DNA from 4 places in the Rhodococcus sp. G6(2025) genome. Region 4 is predicted to be linked to each of the others. Evidence: riboswitches for the same ligand, from Rfam matches in the RefSeq annotation. Region 4 holds a riboswitch; each other region holds the start of a gene.
What was found. A riboswitch is a leader RNA that binds a small molecule or an ion and turns the genes downstream of it on or off. The one in region 4 is predicted to bind thiamine pyrophosphate.
Positions count from the first base shown of each region.

Region 1: another riboswitch for thiamine pyrophosphate. It lies ahead of ACLIVD_RS06325 (3-oxoacyl-ACP reductase); the one in region 4 lies ahead of ACLIVD_RS26945 (TenA family protein).
Region 2: another riboswitch for thiamine pyrophosphate. It lies ahead of thiO (glycine oxidase ThiO); the one in region 4 lies ahead of ACLIVD_RS26945 (TenA family protein).
Region 3: another riboswitch for thiamine pyrophosphate. It lies ahead of thiC (phosphomethylpyrimidine synthase ThiC); the one in region 4 lies ahead of ACLIVD_RS26945 (TenA family protein).

Region 1 covers NZ_CP179750.1:1,316,835-1,321,037, forward strand. Annotated here, with positions in the region: gene ACLIVD_RS06305 (CocE/NonD family hydrolase) at 1-137, shown strand, start outside; gene ACLIVD_RS06310 (oxidoreductase) at 178-1,056, shown strand; gene ACLIVD_RS06315 (organic hydroperoxide resistance protein) at 1,078-1,500, opposite strand; gene ACLIVD_RS06320 (MarR family winged helix-turn-helix transcriptional regulator) at 1,503-1,955, opposite strand; TPP riboswitch at 2,028-2,132, shown strand; gene ACLIVD_RS06325 (3-oxoacyl-ACP reductase) at 2,181-2,945, shown strand; gene ACLIVD_RS06330 (LLM class flavin-dependent oxidoreductase) at 2,947-4,203, shown strand, end outside.
Region 2 covers NZ_CP179750.1:6,410,435-6,414,637, forward strand. Annotated here, with positions in the region: gene ACLIVD_RS29760 (thiazole synthase) at 1-420, opposite strand, end outside; gene thiS (sulfur carrier protein ThiS) at 413-637, opposite strand; gene thiO (glycine oxidase ThiO) at 640-1,707, opposite strand; TPP riboswitch at 1,706-1,818, opposite strand; gene thiE (thiamine phosphate synthase) at 1,843-2,541, shown strand; gene ACLIVD_RS29780 (NUDIX hydrolase) at 2,542-3,300, opposite strand; gene ACLIVD_RS29785 (GlnX family signal transduction membrane protein) at 3,446-4,203, shown strand, end outside.
Region 3 covers NZ_CP179750.1:6,401,317-6,405,519, forward strand. Annotated here, with positions in the region: gene ACLIVD_RS29710 (exodeoxyribonuclease III) at 1-60, shown strand, start outside; gene ACLIVD_RS29715 (hypothetical protein) at 27-704, opposite strand; gene ACLIVD_RS29720 (GNAT family N-acetyltransferase) at 797-1,159, opposite strand; gene ACLIVD_RS29725 (GNAT family N-acetyltransferase) at 1,260-1,646, opposite strand; TPP riboswitch at 1,780-1,887, shown strand; gene thiC (phosphomethylpyrimidine synthase ThiC) at 1,880-3,526, shown strand; gene thiD (bifunctional hydroxymethylpyrimidine kinase/phosphomethylpyrimidine kinase) at 3,537-4,203, shown strand, end outside.
Region 4 covers NZ_CP179750.1:5,827,088-5,831,290, forward strand. Annotated here, with positions in the region: gene ACLIVD_RS26935 (carboxylesterase/lipase family protein) at 1-1,401, opposite strand, end outside; gene ACLIVD_RS26940 (NUDIX hydrolase) at 1,511-2,188, shown strand; TPP riboswitch at 2,246-2,341, shown strand; gene ACLIVD_RS26945 (TenA family protein) at 2,335-3,057, shown strand; gene ACLIVD_RS26950 (ABC transporter substrate-binding protein) at 3,042-4,082, shown strand; gene ACLIVD_RS26955 (ABC transporter permease) at 4,060-4,203, shown strand, end outside.

The DNA.
Region 1 (4,203 bases), 3.5 Mb from region 4:
ACGCGGGCAGCGTCCCCCGGTACCTGCCGCTCGGACCGATTCTGGCCGACAGCCAACTGAAGCCGCAGCACGTCGCGTTGTCCCCGGATCGGCCGAGTTTCCTCAATCTGCCGCTGGTCGGAGCGCAGGCGTGGTGAAACGTTCACGCCAACTCCCGAGATCCGTAGGGTTGACGCCATGACCAAGTGGACAGCTTCGGACATCGTCGATCAGAGCGGCCGCACGTTCGTCGTCACGGGCGCCAACAGTGGTCTCGGGGAGGTGGCCGCGCGAGCGCTGGGCAAGGCGGGGGCGCACGTCGTGCTGGCCTGCCGTAACACCCACAAGGGGGAGGTCGTCGCACGGTCGATCGGTGACAACGCCGAGGTGCGCCGCCTCGATCTGTCCGACCTCGCCTCGGTGCGCGAGTTCGCCGCCGGTGTCGAGTCCGTCGACGTGCTCGTGAACAACGCCGGCGTGATGGCGGTTCCGCAGCGTACGACCGCCGACGGATTCGAAATGCAGATCGGCACAAACCATCTCGGGCACTTCGCGTTGACCGGCCTGCTGCTCGACAAGATCACCGATCGGGTCGCCACGATGTCGAGTGCGGCACATCAGGCGGGAACGATTCACCTCGACGACCTCAACTGGGAACGCCGCAAGTACAACCGCTGGAGCGCCTACGGGCAGTCGAAACTCGCGAATCTGCTGTTCACGTACGAGTTGCAGCGCAGGCTGTCCGCGGCGGGGTCACCCGTGAAAGCGGTGGCCGCGCACCCCGGTTACGCATCGACCAATCTGCAGGCCCACACCGAGTCGGTGCAGGACAAGCTGATGGCCGTCGGCAACCGGATCTTCGCGCAGTCGGCGGAGATGGGGGCGCTGCCGATGCTGTACGCGGCAACGGCATCCGACGTGATCGGTGGCAGCTACATCGGGCCGGACGGCCTGTTCGAGCAGCGTGGCCATCCGAAGGTGGTGGGCTCCAACAAGAAGTCGCGGGACGAGCACACCGCGCGGGCGCTGTGGGCGCTGTCGGAGGACCTGACGGGCGTCGAGTTCACGTTCGGGTGACGCGACGCCCGTCAGGGTTGCTCAGTCTTCGGTGACCTCGAGGGTGACGTCGATGTTGCCGCGGGTGGCGTTGGAGTAGGGGCACACCTGGTGTGCCTTCTCGGTCAACTCGAGCGCCTCGGCGCGGGGCAGGTGGGGCAGGGAAACCTCGAGAGTGACGGCGAGACCGAATCCGCCGCTGTCCGTCGGGCCGATGCCGACGCGGGCGCCGACGGCCGAGTCGACGACGTTCGCCTTCGCCTGACGGCCGACCAACTGGAGCGCGGAGTGGAAGCACGCCGCGTATCCGGCGGCGAACAGCTGCTCGGGGTTGGTGCCGTCGCCGGACCCGCCCATCTCGGTGGGGATCGCGAGGTTCAGGTCGAGCTTGCCGTCGGACGTGCGGGCGTGGCCGTTGCGGCCTTCTCCGGTCGCGAGGGCTTCGGCGGTGTAGACGATCTTCATGGTTACTTCTCTCCTGTAGGGGTGGTGAAGCTGTGAAGTGACTCGGTGAGCCGCGACAGGGTGTCCCGGAGGGCGACGAGTTCGTCGATCTCCATTCCCGTCGAGTCGGCGAGTTCGGCGGGGATGCCCTCCGCGGCGGCGCGGAGGGCCGCACCCTTCTCGGTGAGGTGGATCCCGACCCGGCGCTCGTCGGCCGAGGAGCGCCGGCGTTCGACCAGTCCCAGGGTTTCGAGCCGCTTGAGCAGTGGAGACAGCGTGCCGGTGTCGAGGTCGAGGGCGTCGCAGATCTCACGTACTCCGCGGCCGTCCCGTTCCCAGAGCACCAACAGCACGAGGTACTGCGGGTAGGTCACTCCCAACGAGTCGAGCATCGACCGGTATCTCGCCGTCATGGCCCGGGAAGCCGAGTACAGGGCGAAGCACACCTGGCGGTCGAGGGTGAGGTTGTCGGTCACCACTGAATAGTTGCATACAACTAGGTTGTGCACAACCAAGAACTGGAATCGGTGATTGCGCTTACACTGTTGGCCAGTGACACGGGGTGCTGCCCGGCGACGAGCCGGACGGCTGAGAACAGACCCGTCGAACCTGAACTGGGTAATGCCGGCGAAGGGATGTCGCGGAGACGCCCGTATGCGCTCATCCGATGTCTCGTCGCCGACCGAACGGAAGGTGACAGCATGCAGCTCGACAAGCAGATCGTCCTGGTGACCGGCGGTGGGCGGGGCCTCGGCGCCGCCATCGTGCGGTCGTTCGCGGCGCAGAACGCGCGGGTGATCGTGAACTACCGGAACAGCCGGGACGCGGCCGAAGAACTCGCGGCGTCCCTGGGCGCGGACCGTGCGGTCGCGCTCCGGGCCGACGTCACCGATGCCGGACAGGTGGCGGCCCTGTTCTCCGCGGCGGAGGAGCACTTCGGCTCCCCGGTGACCACGGTGATCAACAACGCGCTCGCCGACTTCTCCTTCAACGGCGACGCACGCGACAAGGCGGACGTCATCACGTGGGAGTCCTTCGACTCGCAGCTGCGTGGCAGCGTGAAGGCGACGCTGCACACGACGCAGGCCGCGCTGCCGGGCATGCGTACGCTCGGGTTCGGCCGGATCGTGAACATCGGCACCAACCTGTTCCAGAACCCCGTCGTCCCGTACCACGACTACACGGCCGCCAAGGCCGCCGCGCTGTCGCTGACCCGCACCCTCGCCGCCGACCTCGGTCCCGACGGCATCACCGTCAACATGGTCTCGGGCGGGCTGCTCCGCACCACCGACGCGAGCGCCGCCACTCCCGACGAGGTATTCGACCTCATCGCGGCGAGCACCCCGCTGCAGCGCGTCACCACCCCGGACGAATTCGCCGACGCGGTGCTGTTCTTCGCGTCCCCGTGGTCGCGGTCGGTGACCGGCCAGAACCTCGTCGTCGACGGCGGACTGGTCAAGGACTGACATGACCGACGTCCGGCAACTGCACTTCAACGCATTCCTCTACAGCTGCGGGCACCACGGCGCCGCGTGGCGGCACCCCTCGTCCCAGGTGGAGCGACTCTGCGACATCGCCTACTACGAGGAGTTGGCGCAGACCGCGGAGCGGGGCTGCCTCGACGCGGTGTTCTTCGCGGACGGGCATTCGGTGCGCGACCCCGCATCCGGAGGCATGTGGTTCCTGGAACCGCTCACCGCGCTGTCCGCGATGGCGCGGGCGACGGAGCGGGTCGGACTGGTGACGACGGTGTCCACCACGTTCTACACACCGTTCCACGCCGCCCGGATGCTGGCGTCGCTCGACCACATCAGCGGCGGCCGCGCCGGCTGGAACGTGGTGACGTCGATGTTCGACGCCGAAGCGCGCAACCACGGGCTCGAGGAGATGCCGCCGCACGACGAACGCTATTCGCGTGCCGCGGAATTCGTCGACGTGGCACTCGCCCTGTGGGATTCGTGGGCGCCCGACGCGCTCGTGCTCGACCGGGACGGCATCTTCGCGGACCCGGCCAAGGTGAAGCCGGTCGAGCATCGGGGAAAGCATTTCCTCGTGGACGGTCCGCTGAACGTGCCGCACTCGCCGCAGGGTCGTCCCGTGCTGTTCCAGGCGGGCGCGTCCGATCAGGGCCGCGACCTGGCCGCCCGGTGCGCCGAGGGCATCTACGCCGTCGCCTACGACCTCACGGCCGCGCAGAGCTACTACGACGACGTGAAGCGGCGCATCCGCGCGGCGGGCCGCGACGCCGACGCGGTGACCGTGATGCCCGGTCTCGTGACCTATGTCGGTTCGACCACCGAGGAGGCCCGGCGGAAGAAGGCGGAACTCGACGCGCTCCTGCCCGTCGAACAGTCTCTGGCGCAGTTGTCGATGTTCGTCCAGCAGGACTGCAGTGCCTGGGAACTGGACGCTCCCGTTCCCGCGCTGCCGCCGCTGTCGGAGTTCACCGGGCCGCAGGGCCGGTACGACACGATCCTGCGGATCATCGAGAAGGACCGTCCCACCGTGCGGTCGCTGCTGGGCACGTTGGCGGCCGGCGGTGGCCACTGCACCATGATCGGAACCCCGGAATCGATCGCCGACGAGATCGAAACGTGGTTCCGCCGCGGCGGGGCCGACGGCTTCAACCTGATGCCGCCGCTCTACCCGAACGGCCTCGCAGACTTCGTCGACGAGGTGATCCCCGTCCTGCAGAAGCGTGGGCTGTTCCGCGCGGAGTATGAG
Region 2 (4,203 bases), 580 kb from region 4:
GGTGGTGTACGGCAGGACGACGAAACCGTCGTCGACCAGTTGCTCTGCAGCGCTGACCAACTCGATGGCGTCGGGCATCAGGGTGCGTTCGTCGGCGATGACCTCGAGCTTCACCCAGTCGGTCTCGAGCGCCTCACGGGCGAGTTGCGCCGTCAGCACCGCCTCGGCCGCACCGCGACACCCGGCCGTGTTGGGCAGCGGCGCGATGTCGAGCCGGCGCAGCAGGTCCAGCACACCGGTGCCGCCTGCGGCGTCGACGCGGCGCATCGCGACCGTGGTCAGCTCGGTGCCGGACGCGACGAGCGCCTCTTCGAGCACCGTGAGGTTGGCGGCGCCGCCGGTGCCCATGATCAACCGTGAACCGAACGTGCGGCCCGCGATCGTGAGGCCCTTCTGCACGCCGGGCGTCGCGTCAGCCACCCTGCACCGCCGTGAGGATCTCGATCTCCCAGCCCCGGACCACGAGCTCGTCCCACCGGGCGCGCGGGAACACGGCGCCGTTCACTGCCACCGCGATGCCTTTGGTGGGCAGGTTCAGCACCTCCAGCAGCCCGGTGACGGTCAACGGTTCCGTGAACTCGTGGTCCTCGCCGTTGACGCTGATGCCGATCGGCACCACTAGTTGCTGCTCACTCATCTCTACCTCGCTACTTTCTCGAAACGTTCGGGGTCGGCGGCTTTCGCCTCGACCAGTGCCGAGCCCTCCAACAATGCCACCGTCGCGTCGGCGGTCACCGGGGTGAGCAGGATGCCGTTACGGCCGTGTCCCGTCGCCACCACGACCCGATCGGACACCCGGCCGATCAGCGGCAGGTTGTCCGGGGTCATCGGGCGCAGACCTGCCGAGGTCTCGCGCAGTTCGTACTCGCCGATGGCGGGCATCAGCGCCTCGGCGTCCGCGATCAGGTCTCGCACGCCGGCCACCGTGACCTGCGTGTCGTTGCCCGACTCGTACTGGGTGGCACCGACGACGATGCCGTCGGCCCGTGGCACCAGGTAGGCGGGCCTGCCGTGCACGCTGCCGCGGATGGTGCGGCCGGGCGCGGGGGTCACCCCGGGACGCGAGCGCAACCGCAGGATCTCGCCCTTCACGGGGCGAACCGGAAGCCCGGGCCACAGGGCCGGTGACGCGATGCCCGCGGTGACGACGATCTGGTCCGTGCTCAGCCGGTCGAGGCTGTGCACGGCCTCCCCGATCAGCTCCACTCCGGCGTCGACGGCGCACCGCTGCAACGCCTGCAACAGCAGCCTGTTGTCCACGGCCAGTTCGTCGACGGCCAAAAGTCCCAACCGGACTCCGCGACCCAGCATCGGCTCGAGGGCCCGAACTTCGGCGCGACCCAGGATCTGCAGTTCCCGCCCCTGCGCACCCACCCATTCGGCGATGGTCCGCAGGTCCTCCGCGTCGGCGCCGTCCAGCGCGACGGTGAGCGAACTCTCCGACGTGAACAGCTCGACGCCGGCCCCGGCCTCGAGTTCCTTCCCGAATTCGGGCCACCGGTCGAGCGACGCGCTCCCCAGTTCGAGGACGCTCTCCTCGCCGGGCCAGCCCTCGGACAACGGGGCGAGCATGCCGCCCGCCACCCAGGACGCTCCCGAACCGATCGACGGGTCGTACAGCCGTACCGACCACCCGTTGCGGGCTGCGCGCCACGCAATGGACAGGCCGATCACTCCGCCTCCGACGACGGATACCGATCTCGCCATTGAACTCCACCTCACTTCCTGCGCCGGCATGATCCGGGTCAGGTATGACGGTCGGGCTCGGCGTGAGCCCCTCTCAGCCCCACGTTCCCCGGGACTCCCGTGTTGCACTTTCACCGTAGAGGCTACCGTCATGCCGTGACCACCTCGCATCACAGCAACCTCACGGACCGTCGGCGCCGCCTCGGAACAGCACGTTTGTACCTGTGCACCGATGCTCGGCGCGAGAAGGGCGACCTGGCGCAGTTCGCCGAGGCCGCACTGTCCGGCGGCGTCGACATCATCCAGCTCCGCGACAAGGGCTCGGCCGGAGAGAAGAAGTTCGGCACGATGGACGCCCGGGACGAACTGGCGGCACTGTCGGTGCTCGCGGCCGCGGCCAGGCGGCACGGAGCGCTGCTCGCGGTCAACGACCGCGCCGACATGGCGCTGGCGGCCGGGGCCGACGTGCTGCACCTCGGCCAGGGCGACCTGCCCGTCCCGTACGCACGGACCGTGGTGGGTTCCGACGTCCTGATCGGCCGCTCCACCCACAGTCGCGCGCAGGCCAGTCTCGCGGCGATCGAGGACGGCGTCGACTACTTCTGCACCGGTCCGGTGTGGGCCACCCCCACCAAGCCGGGGCGGACCGCGTCGGGCATCGATCTGGTGCGATCGACCGCCGACTCGGAGCCGAACCGCCCGTGGTTCGCGATCGGCGGCATCGACGAGTCCCGCGTTCCGGAGATCCTCGCCGCGGGGGCCTCCCGCATCGTCGTCGTGCGGGCCGTCACCGAGGCCCGCGACCCGCAGGCCGCCGCGCGCTCGCTGTCCGCCCTGTTGCAGCAGAACGCGTAGTTACGGCTGGTCCAGCCAGTCCAGCACCGTAGCGGGCGGCAGGACCACGACTGTGGCCGGCAACTGTTCGATCAGGTCGGGGTCGGTGGTGACGAATGCCGTCACCGTTCCCAGTGTGGTGCCGTGGCCGGCCGGTTCGGCGAGGCTGCCGACCGCGTCCAGGGCTTCGAGCACCTCGACGCGCGGCAACCACCCGTAGGTGCCGTCGGGCAGGTGCACCGTGCGGGGCAGTGCCTTCGACAACTGCGCCAGCGCGCCGCGTTCGCCCAGCACGTCGTGCCGGTCGAGCAGCAATCGCACCTCGGTGGTGCGCAGTTGCGGCCACCCCGCTTCGAATCCCGGGTGCAGCGGCAACCCGGCGACGTCGGTTTCCCGCACCCAGCGCAGTTCGGTGCTCTCGCCGTTCGCGACGGTGGGCAGTGGGCGCTCGGCGTCGGCAATCACCGTGGTGTAACTCCAGCCGCTCGCGGCCTTCATCGTGACGACCTCGGTGCGGACGCGGATGGCCGCGCTCTCGATGCCGGCTTCCTCGTGGGCCTCGCGTACCGCGGCGTGGGTGGTGGTCTCGTGGCTGTCCCGGGCACCGCCGGGCAACGCCCACGTACCGCCCTGGTGACTCCAGACCGCACGGTGCTGCAGCAGCACGGCCGGCGTCTCGTCGGGGAGCGGCGCACGCAGCAACAACCCGGCCGCACCGTGCTTGCCCCAATGACGACTGCCGTCCGGCCCGGTTGCCCAACCGTCACCGTCACCACGCATCGACTACCCCTGTCCGACCTGATGGGTCTCCCTGCAGTTCCCTCACACTAACGGTTTCTTCCGGAACTGCCCGTCGGCAGTCGTGAACCGACCGCTGCTTATATGCTCCCCACAAGGTGCGGCCATGACACGGGAGGGGTGCGAGGTGGTTCTGCGTGAGGCACCGTCGATCGAACCCCACGGCAGCCGCGCATTGTCTGCCGTCGCGGACGACGACGTCGACCCCGCGGTGGCACGCCGCAAGGAACTGCGCGCGTTCCTGGAGTCGACTCCCGCCAAACTCACCGCCCTCGGAGCCCTCCTGGTCCTGCTCACACTCGCGGCCGGGTTGGTGGCCGCCTCGACGGTGAACAGCAGGGAAGCCACTCTCGACAGCGTCCTCGCGGAGACGGAACCACTGTCGTTCTCGGCGCAGAACCTCTACAGCGCCCTGTCCGTGGCGGATGCCGCGGCCACGACGGCGTTCATCTCCGGCGGTCTCGAACCTCCCGAACTCCGCGACACCTACGCGCAGGCGATCGGCACGGCCTCCGCCGACCTGGTGTACGCGTCGGGCGGTCTCGCGGCGAGCGACGTGGACAGCCGCCGTCTGCTGGCCTCCATCTCCAGCGACCTCAGCGTCTACGCCGGTCTCGTCGAGACCGCGCGGGCCAACAATCGCACCGGCCATCCCGTCGGCGCGGCCTACCTCAGCGAGGCGTCCACGCTGATGCAGACGAGCATGCTGCCGATGGCGCAGCAGTTGCACGCCCAGCAGGAGGCTGACGTCGCGGACACGCAACGGGACTACTCCCGCCCGCCCTGGCTGGCGCTGATCCTGATCCTCGTCGCGCTCGTCGCGCTGCTCGGCGCCCAGATCGTCATCGCGAGACTCAGTCGGCGCACGTTCAATCTCGGGCTGAT
Region 3 (4,203 bases), 570 kb from region 4:
GAACGCAAGGGCAAGGGCGCCAGCGATCATGCGCCGGTCATCGTCGACCTCGGCGATTGAGAACGCAGCACACCGAGCGCCACAACCGCGCACCCGAATCCGATGAGCACTCCCTGCCCGATGCGCAGTGGGGCGTCGACGTAGAACTGCGGGATGAACAGCGCGAACCCCACTGCCATCGGGATCCCCGCCCACCCGGCGAGTAGCCGGGACCGGGCGATCGCCACGGCGGCAGCGGCTGCGCCGACCGCGACGAGGAGCAGACCGGTGGCGAACAGCGTCGCCTGCGCCGCCCCCATCCGCACGCTTTCGGTGAGGGTTGTGACCGCATTCTCGTCGAGGTCGCTGCCGCCCAGGGCGTGCAGCGCGAACGTTTCGGCCCCGTAATAGGGCAGCGTCAGCCCTGTCCCGATCCACGACGCCGCCACCGCGACCACCGCCGCCCGTTCACCGCCCGTCCCTTTCAGCAGTCCGCTGAGCGCGACGAGCGCAAGCCCGAACGCGATGAATCCGCCGACCGCGGCGAGGTGTGCGACGAGCCACGACGGTGAGGCGAACTCGGCCCGCCCGTCCGGCGCCCCGCCCGCTGCGTAGGGACGCACCAAGGGGTACACGACGAACAGGACGCCGGCGAGGGCGAACAGCGCCGCGGCGCAGATCCGTGCGACCCCGGTACGACTCTCGATCCGATCCGACACGGTCATGACGACTCCTCCATTGTGAGCACCGCTCTCTATGCAGAGCAGTATTCACAGCAGAGTCGCAGATGGCAAGAGCAGTGCTCTCGCGAGTGGGGCTACTCGGCAACCAGGACGTCGAGGTACTCAGGATTGAGCGCCAAGTAGCGCTGGACATACGTGCAGATGGGACGCACTTTCCAGCCACGCCGACGCGCCGAGCCGAGCGCCTCGCCCACGAGGACCGCGGCCAGCCCGCGCCCACCGAACTCTTCCTTGACGACCGTGTGCATGAACGCGACCACCTCGCCCGGCTTCGCGGTGAATCCGGGAATGTCGTCCTCGTCCCGGTAGCCGAGGATGCCGACCAACTCGTCCCCCAGCCACAGATCGAATCGTTCATGGGCAGGGTTGTCGAGCACGCGAGCATCAGCGGCCGTGATGTTCCCCGACGACTCGGAACTGTTCGAAATGTGATCCATGCCACTCATGGAATCAGTAAGGCGGCATCCTCGCGAGCGGAATCGCCGCTCCCGGAACCGTTTCGTTGCCGACGAGTGCCCGATTCGTGGCCCGCCGCAGTCAGCCGTCCACCGGAACGACGAGGTCGCGGTACTCGGGATGCGCCGAAACGAAGCGCTGCACGTACGTGCACACGGGCCGGACCTTCCAGCCGTACCCGCGGGCGAGGTCGAGGGAGCGACCCACCATGAGGGCGGCGAGTCCGCGGTGGCCGAAGTCCTCCACGATCACGGTGTGCATGAACGAGACCACGGGCGCCTGCCGCCCTCGACTCTTCGGGCCCGGCGGCCGAGCGGCCACCACGCCCTCGCCGGCACCGGCGCCGGGCGGGGTGTCCGCGAGGTCGAAATACCCGAGGATGCCGACCAGATCACCACTCAGGCGTAGCTCGAATCGGTTCTGATCGGCGTTGTCGATCACGTCCACAACCTGCGCGTCTGTCAGCATGGCTATCTCCTGGGGGTATGTGTCGTAATCGAAATGTGATGTTCATCACCCTTTATACCGATGCCGGGAACCGCTGTCCAAGTTTCACCCGAATGATTGATCACAGAGATCTCGGTTACAGTTTGTGTGACAACTACACATCCACGGGGGCTCGCACCAGCGGGCTGAGAGGACGGCTAGGGCCGTCGACCGTCGAACCTGTCCGGGTAATGCCGGCGTAGGGAGCATCATCGATGAGCACACACGTATCTACAGCCACGTCCGTCACGACGGGGCCGATCGAGGGCAGCACCAAGCAGTACCTGCTGTCGGGCGACGACATCCGGGTGCCGGTCCGGCGCGTACACCTCACCAACGGTGAACACCTCGACGTGTACGACACGTCGGGTCCGTACACCGACGCGGACGCCACGATCGACCTGGGAGCGGGATTGCCGCATCTGCGCGCACCGTGGATCGCCGGCCGGGAGGGCACCCAACTCGATGCCGCTCGCGCCGGCGTCGTCACCGCCGAGATGCAGTATTGCGCTGCACGCGAGGGTGTTTCACCCGAGACGGTGCGCACCGAGGTCGCGGCGGGACGCGCCGTGATCCCGGCCAACCGCTGCCATCCCGAACTCGAGCCGATGATCATCGGCAAGGCGTTCGCGGTGAAGATCAACGCGAACATCGGCAACAGCGCGGTCACGTCGTCGATCGCGGAAGAGGTCGAGAAGATGGTGTGGGCGACGCGGTGGGGTGCAGACACCATCATGGACCTGTCCACCGGCAAGAACATCCACGAGACACGAGAATGGATCCTGCGCAATTCGCCCGTGCCCGTGGGAACCGTGCCGATCTACCAGGCGCTCGAAAAGGTCGGCGGCGACCCGACCGCGCTCACATGGGAGATCTACCGCGACACCGTGATCGAACAGTGCGAGCAGGGCGTCGACTACATGACGGTCCACGCCGGTGTACTGCTTCGCTACATCCCGCTGACAGCACGTCGGGTCACCGGAATCGTCTCCCGCGGCGGGTCGATCATGGCGGCCTGGTGCCTGGCCCACCATCGAGAGTCATTCCTGTACACCCACTTCGGCGAACTGTGCGAGATCCTCCACCGCTACGACGTCACGTTCTCGCTCGGTGACGGTCTGCGCCCCGGCTCCATCGCGGATGCCAACGACGAAGCCCAGTTCGCGGAACTGCGCACCCTCGGGGAGCTCACGCGGATCGCGAAATCCCATGGGGTGCAGGTGATGATCGAAGGTCCCGGGCACGTCCCGATGCACAAGATCGTGGAGAACGTGCGCCTCGAGGAAGAGTTGTGCGAGGAGGCGCCGTTCTACACGCTCGGGCCGCTCGCCACCGACATCGCGCCGGCGTACGACCACATCACGTCCGCGATCGGCGCGGCGATGATCGCGCAGGCCGGCACCGCGATGCTCTGCTACGTGACACCCAAGGAACACCTGGGACTGCCGAATCGGGACGACGTCAAGACCGGGGTCATCACGTACAAGATCGCGGCGCACGCGGCGGATCTCGCGAAGCAGCATCCGCGGGCGCAGGAGCGGGACGACGCGCTGTCGAAGGCCCGGTTCGAATTCCGCTGGCACGACCAGTTCGCGCTGTCCCTCGACCCGGATACCGCGCGGGAGTTCCACGACGAGACGCTGCCCGCCGAGCCGGCAAAGACGGCCCACTTCTGCTCGATGTGCGGCCCGAAGTTCTGTTCGATGCGGATCTCCGCCGACGTGCGCGAGTACGCACAGCAACATGGACTCGATTCGGTCGAAGCCATCGAGGCGGGCATGGCCGAGAAGTCGAGCGAGTTCGTCGACGCAGGTGGTCGCGTGTATCTGCCCGTCGAGTCCGTCACCTCAGAGAATCGGTAAGGTCCCCTTCGTGAAGCTGCTGCCCCTGACCCCCGACGGCCAGACCCCCGTCCGAGTCCTCACCATCGCAGGCACCGATTCCGGCGGTGGCGCCGGGATCCAGGCCGACTCGCGGACGATGGCGCTGTGCGGCGTCCACGCATGCGTCGCGGTCGCCGCGGTGACGGTGCAGAACTCGGTGGGCGTCAGCGGTTTCCACGAGATTCCGCCGGAGACGGTGGCCGCGCAGGTGCGGTGCGTCGTCGACGACATCGGGGTCGGGGCAGCGAAGACGGGCATGCTGGCGTCGACGGCCATCATCGAGGCCGTCGCCGCCGTGTGCACCGAGGTCGGGATCGGCCGCGACCTACCGGTCCCGCTGGTCGTGGACCCGGTGTGCGCGTCGATGCACGGCGATCCGCTCCTGCACGCCGAGGCGCTGGACGCCGTGCGGAACACGCTGATCCCGATCGCCACGGTGGTCACCCCGAACCTCGACGAGATCCGGTTGATCACCGGCATCGAGGTGGTGGACGACGCGACCGCACGCCGCGCCGCCGAAGCGCTGCACGCGCTCGGGGCGCAGTGGTCGATCGTGAAGGGCGGGCATCTCCGGACGTCGGCGTCGAGCACCGATCTGCTGTTCGACGGCGACAGGTTCCTCGAGTTCAGCAGTCCCCGCATCGACACCGGCAACG
Region 4 (4,203 bases):
ACCGTGCCGCGCGAACGCGAGCCACCGGCGCTGGATCCGGCCCGACACCTCGAGCGCCGTCTTCCGGCCGCCGAGCCAGAACGTCGGGTCGATGTTGAGGGTGTCGAAATTGCCGAAGACGTACGGGAGTTCGGTGGCGTGGCCGGCTCCGATCCGTGCGGCCTTGAGCATCGGCGTGGCCTGATCGAACCGGTACATCCACGTCGGCGAGTGCCGGCTGTGGGCGTCGGCCACCCACAGGGCGGGCATCCGGAACGCGGCGTCCCTCGACATCGCGAGCGCGCCCTTCGGCTTTCCGCGGTCCGGGTACGCCGACAGGATGTCGGCGAGGCGGGCGGCGGGCAGTTCCGGGTGATCGGCCGCGATCGCCCTCAACATCTCCTGCACCGAATCCGACGTGACCGGCAGCAGAGGAGATTTCATGAACTTGAAGATCGACGACTCGTCCTTGTTGGAACCGATGATGAGAGGGATGCGGTGGGAGTGCCCCTTCTGGAACGCGGCCACCGGGTAACGGGGCAGGAAGTCGCGGTCCACCACGGGCGCCATCGCGAGCGTGCCCGGAATCCTCGTCGGCACCTCGTTGACGAGCGTGTCGCTGGCCTCGATCACCGTGCGGTACGGAAGGTGCAGCAGGGTGTCGATCTGCGCGGGTTCCACCTCGAGGATGTCGAGGAACTGTTTCGCGACGGTGGCCGCCCGCTCGCTCCCGTAGACCGACGTGGCGGGCGGGCTCTGGGCGATCGCGCGGTGGAACAGCCCCTCCGCGCTCGGACACGTCATCAGCGTGGTGATCGACCCGGCTCCGGACGACTCCCCGAACACCGTCACCTCGTCCGGGTCACCGCCGAACGACGCGATGTTGTCGCGGACCCATTCGAGGGCTGCGACCTGGTCGCGCAGCCCACAGTTGGTCTCGAACACTCGCTCGGCCGTCGAGAACGACGACAGGTCGAGGAAGCCGAGCGCTCCCACCCGGTAGTTGAACGAGACCAGCACGACGTCGCCGATTGTGGACAGGATGCGCCCGTTGTAGATGCCCTGAGCTGCGGTTCCCAGGCAGTAGGCACCGCCGTGGATCCACACCATCACCGGCCGCGGGGTGCCGTCGGGTCTCGGGGCCCAGACGTTGACGGACAGGCAGTCCTCGTCCATCTCGAGTCCCGCGTCGATGGGGACGGCGGTGCCGTGCCCCTGCGGCGCCATCGGGCCGAAGTCGACGCAGTCGCGCACACCCTCCCACGGTGCGGGCGGGGCCGGGGCGCGGAACCGCAGATCGCCGACGGGGGCCGCGGCGAACGGAATGCCCTTCCACGCGTAGACGTCGCCCTCGGGGTAGCCACGCACCTCACCGTCCCGCGCGCGGACGACGAGCGTGTCGCCGGACTTGTCGACCTCCACGGAATCTCCTCACGCATCACGTTCCGGGAATCTCTCGCCAAACTACCAACGATGAGCAGGCAGGACCGATCGAACGCGACATAGATCAACAGTGCGCTAACATTCCCGCGTGGCCGCATGGACCGATTCCGAGGGCAGGAGCCTCCTCGACTACCCGCGCCCGTCCGTGGCGGTCGACGTCGCCGTCCTCACCGTCGACGGCCCGGAACTGAAAGTTCTTGTGGTTCCCCGTCGTTCGGGCCGGACCGCCCTCCCCGGCACGTTCCTCCACCAGGGTGAGCGACTGCGGGACGCCGCCGAGCGGTGCCTGCGGATCAAGGCCGGCCTGACGGGCACCGAATTCCATCAGCTGGCGATGCTGGACGATCCCGGCCGCGACGATCGCGGGTGGGTGCTGTCGATGACGCACGGCGCCGCGCTGCCCCGCACGGCGCTCCCCCGCGACACGATGTTGGTCACCGTCGACGACGACCGGGTGACGCAGGACCTGGCGTTCGACCACGCGGACGTCGTCGCCCTCGCCGTCGCCGACCTGAGAGAGCGGTACGCGCGGGCCGTCGACCCGTCCGGCCTGGCCGGCGACACGTTCACGGTGCTCGAACTCCGCCGGGTGTACGAGGTGGTGTTCGGGCGTCCACTGCCGAAGGACTCGTTCCGGCGGCACCTGATGCCGGCCCTCGAGAACACCGGCGACATGGCCGTCGTCGGAACCGGCCGGCCCGCGGAGATCTACCGGCGCGGCCCCGCACCCCTCCCGCCGAGCGCGGCCGCGTTCCTCGCCGGCTGAGCCCCTCCACCGACCCTGGCCTTTCCGCCCGCGGCACGGCCGGTGCTAGGGTCGGCTTGTTCTGACACGGGGTGCTCCGCACGGGCGGGGCTGAGAACACACCCGGGAACCTGCTCAGGTAATGCTGACGAAGGGATGTCAACGTTGTGAATAGCTCTGTCCAAGATGCTGCCGGCGCCGGCCAGCACGCCCGATTCACGGACCACTTGTGGGACCGGACCAAGGTGCTGCGCGAGGCGATCGACGAACTCGAGTTCCTGCGCCGCCTCGGCGACGGAACGCTGCCGCTGGACGTGTTCCGCACGTACATCGAGCAGGATTTCCTGTACCTGACCGGGTACGCGAAAGCCCTTTCACTGGTGGCCGCGCACGCGCCGGGCCCGGTCGAGGCCGGCTTCTGGGCGGGCTCGGCCGCGGAGGCCGCCACGGTCGAGGCCGCGTTGCACCAGAATCTGCTGACCAGCGGACGACTCCCCGAGTCGGACGCGGAGCCGCTGCATTCGCCTGCCTGCCTCGGGTACATCTCCTACCTGACGGCCGTCGCCGCCACCGAGCCGTACGCGGTGGCCGCCGCGGCAGTGCTGCCCTGCTTCTGGATCTACGCCGACGTCGGGCACCGGCTCGCGGCGAGCGCCCGTGAGGTGCTCTCCACCGACCCGTCGCACCCGTACGCACAGTGGGTGACCACCTACGACGCGGAGGAGTTCCACGCCGCCGTCGCGAGGGCCCGCGAACTCGTGGACGCGGCGGCCGAGGCCGCGACCGATGCTCAGCGCGAGGCGATGGCGGAGGCGTTCGTGATCGCCAGCCGCTACGAACTCATGTTCTGGGACACCGCTCTCAACAAGCAGGAATGGCCGGCGTCGTGACACTCTTCTCTCGTACCAAGCGCGCTGCCACCGCAGCCGTCGTCCTGGTCTCCGCCCTGTCGCTGCTCACCGGTTGCGCCGGTGACTCCCAGTCCGGCGACACCATCCGGTTCGCACTCGACTGGACACCGAACACCAACCACACCGGCCTGTTCGTCGCCCAGCAGGAAGGCTGGTTCGCGGACGCCGGCCTCGACGTGCAGGTGCTGCCCTACAACGACACCTCGCCCGACACCCTGGTCGACGCCGGCAACGCGGAGTTCGGGGTGAGCTTCCAGAGTTCGGCGACGTTCTCGAAGGCCGCGGGCGCACAGACCACGTCGGTGATGGCTCCGCTGCAGCACTGGGCGACGGGCATCGCGGTGAAGGCGGATCGCGCCGACATCACCCGCCCCCGGGATCTGGACGGCAAGATCTACGCCGGGTTCGCGGACCCGGACGGCGAGGAGACGCTGAAGCAGATCATCCGCAACGACGGCGGCAAGGGCGAATTCACCACCGTCACGCTCGGCACCTCGGCGTACGAGGCCGTGTACTCCGGCACCGCCGACTTCACCGTCTCGTTCTTCGGCTGGGAGGGCATCGAGGCCGAGCACCAGGGCACGCCGATGCGTTACTTCCACTACACCGACTACGGCTTCCCGGATGCGTACGCTCTCGTCATCGAGGGCAACGAGGAGTGGATGGCCGACCATCCCGAGCAGGCCCGCAAGTTCGTCCAGGCCCTGCAGCGCGGATACCAGTTCGCCGCCGACCGGCCGGACGAGGCCGCGCAGATACTGATCGACGCCAACCCCGGCGCCTTCACCGACGAGTCCCTCGTGCGGGAGAGCCAGCAGATGCTGTCCTCCGAGTACATGAAGGACAGTTCCGGCAAGGTCGGGACACAGACGGCCGAGCAGTGGGCGGGGTACTCCGGTTTCCTGTTCCAGCACGGCCTGCTCACCGGCCCCGACGGGGCACCGCTGACCACGGAACCCGACTGGTCGACGTACTTCACCAATGAGTACCTCACTCAGCCCTGACCCGAGTCTGCGCACCACGGCCCCGGGCACGTCCCCGCTGCTGCGGCGGGTGCTGCCCGCGGTCGTGGTCGTGGCACTGCTGGTCGTCGCGTGGCAGGTGTACGTGACGGTCAGCGGAATC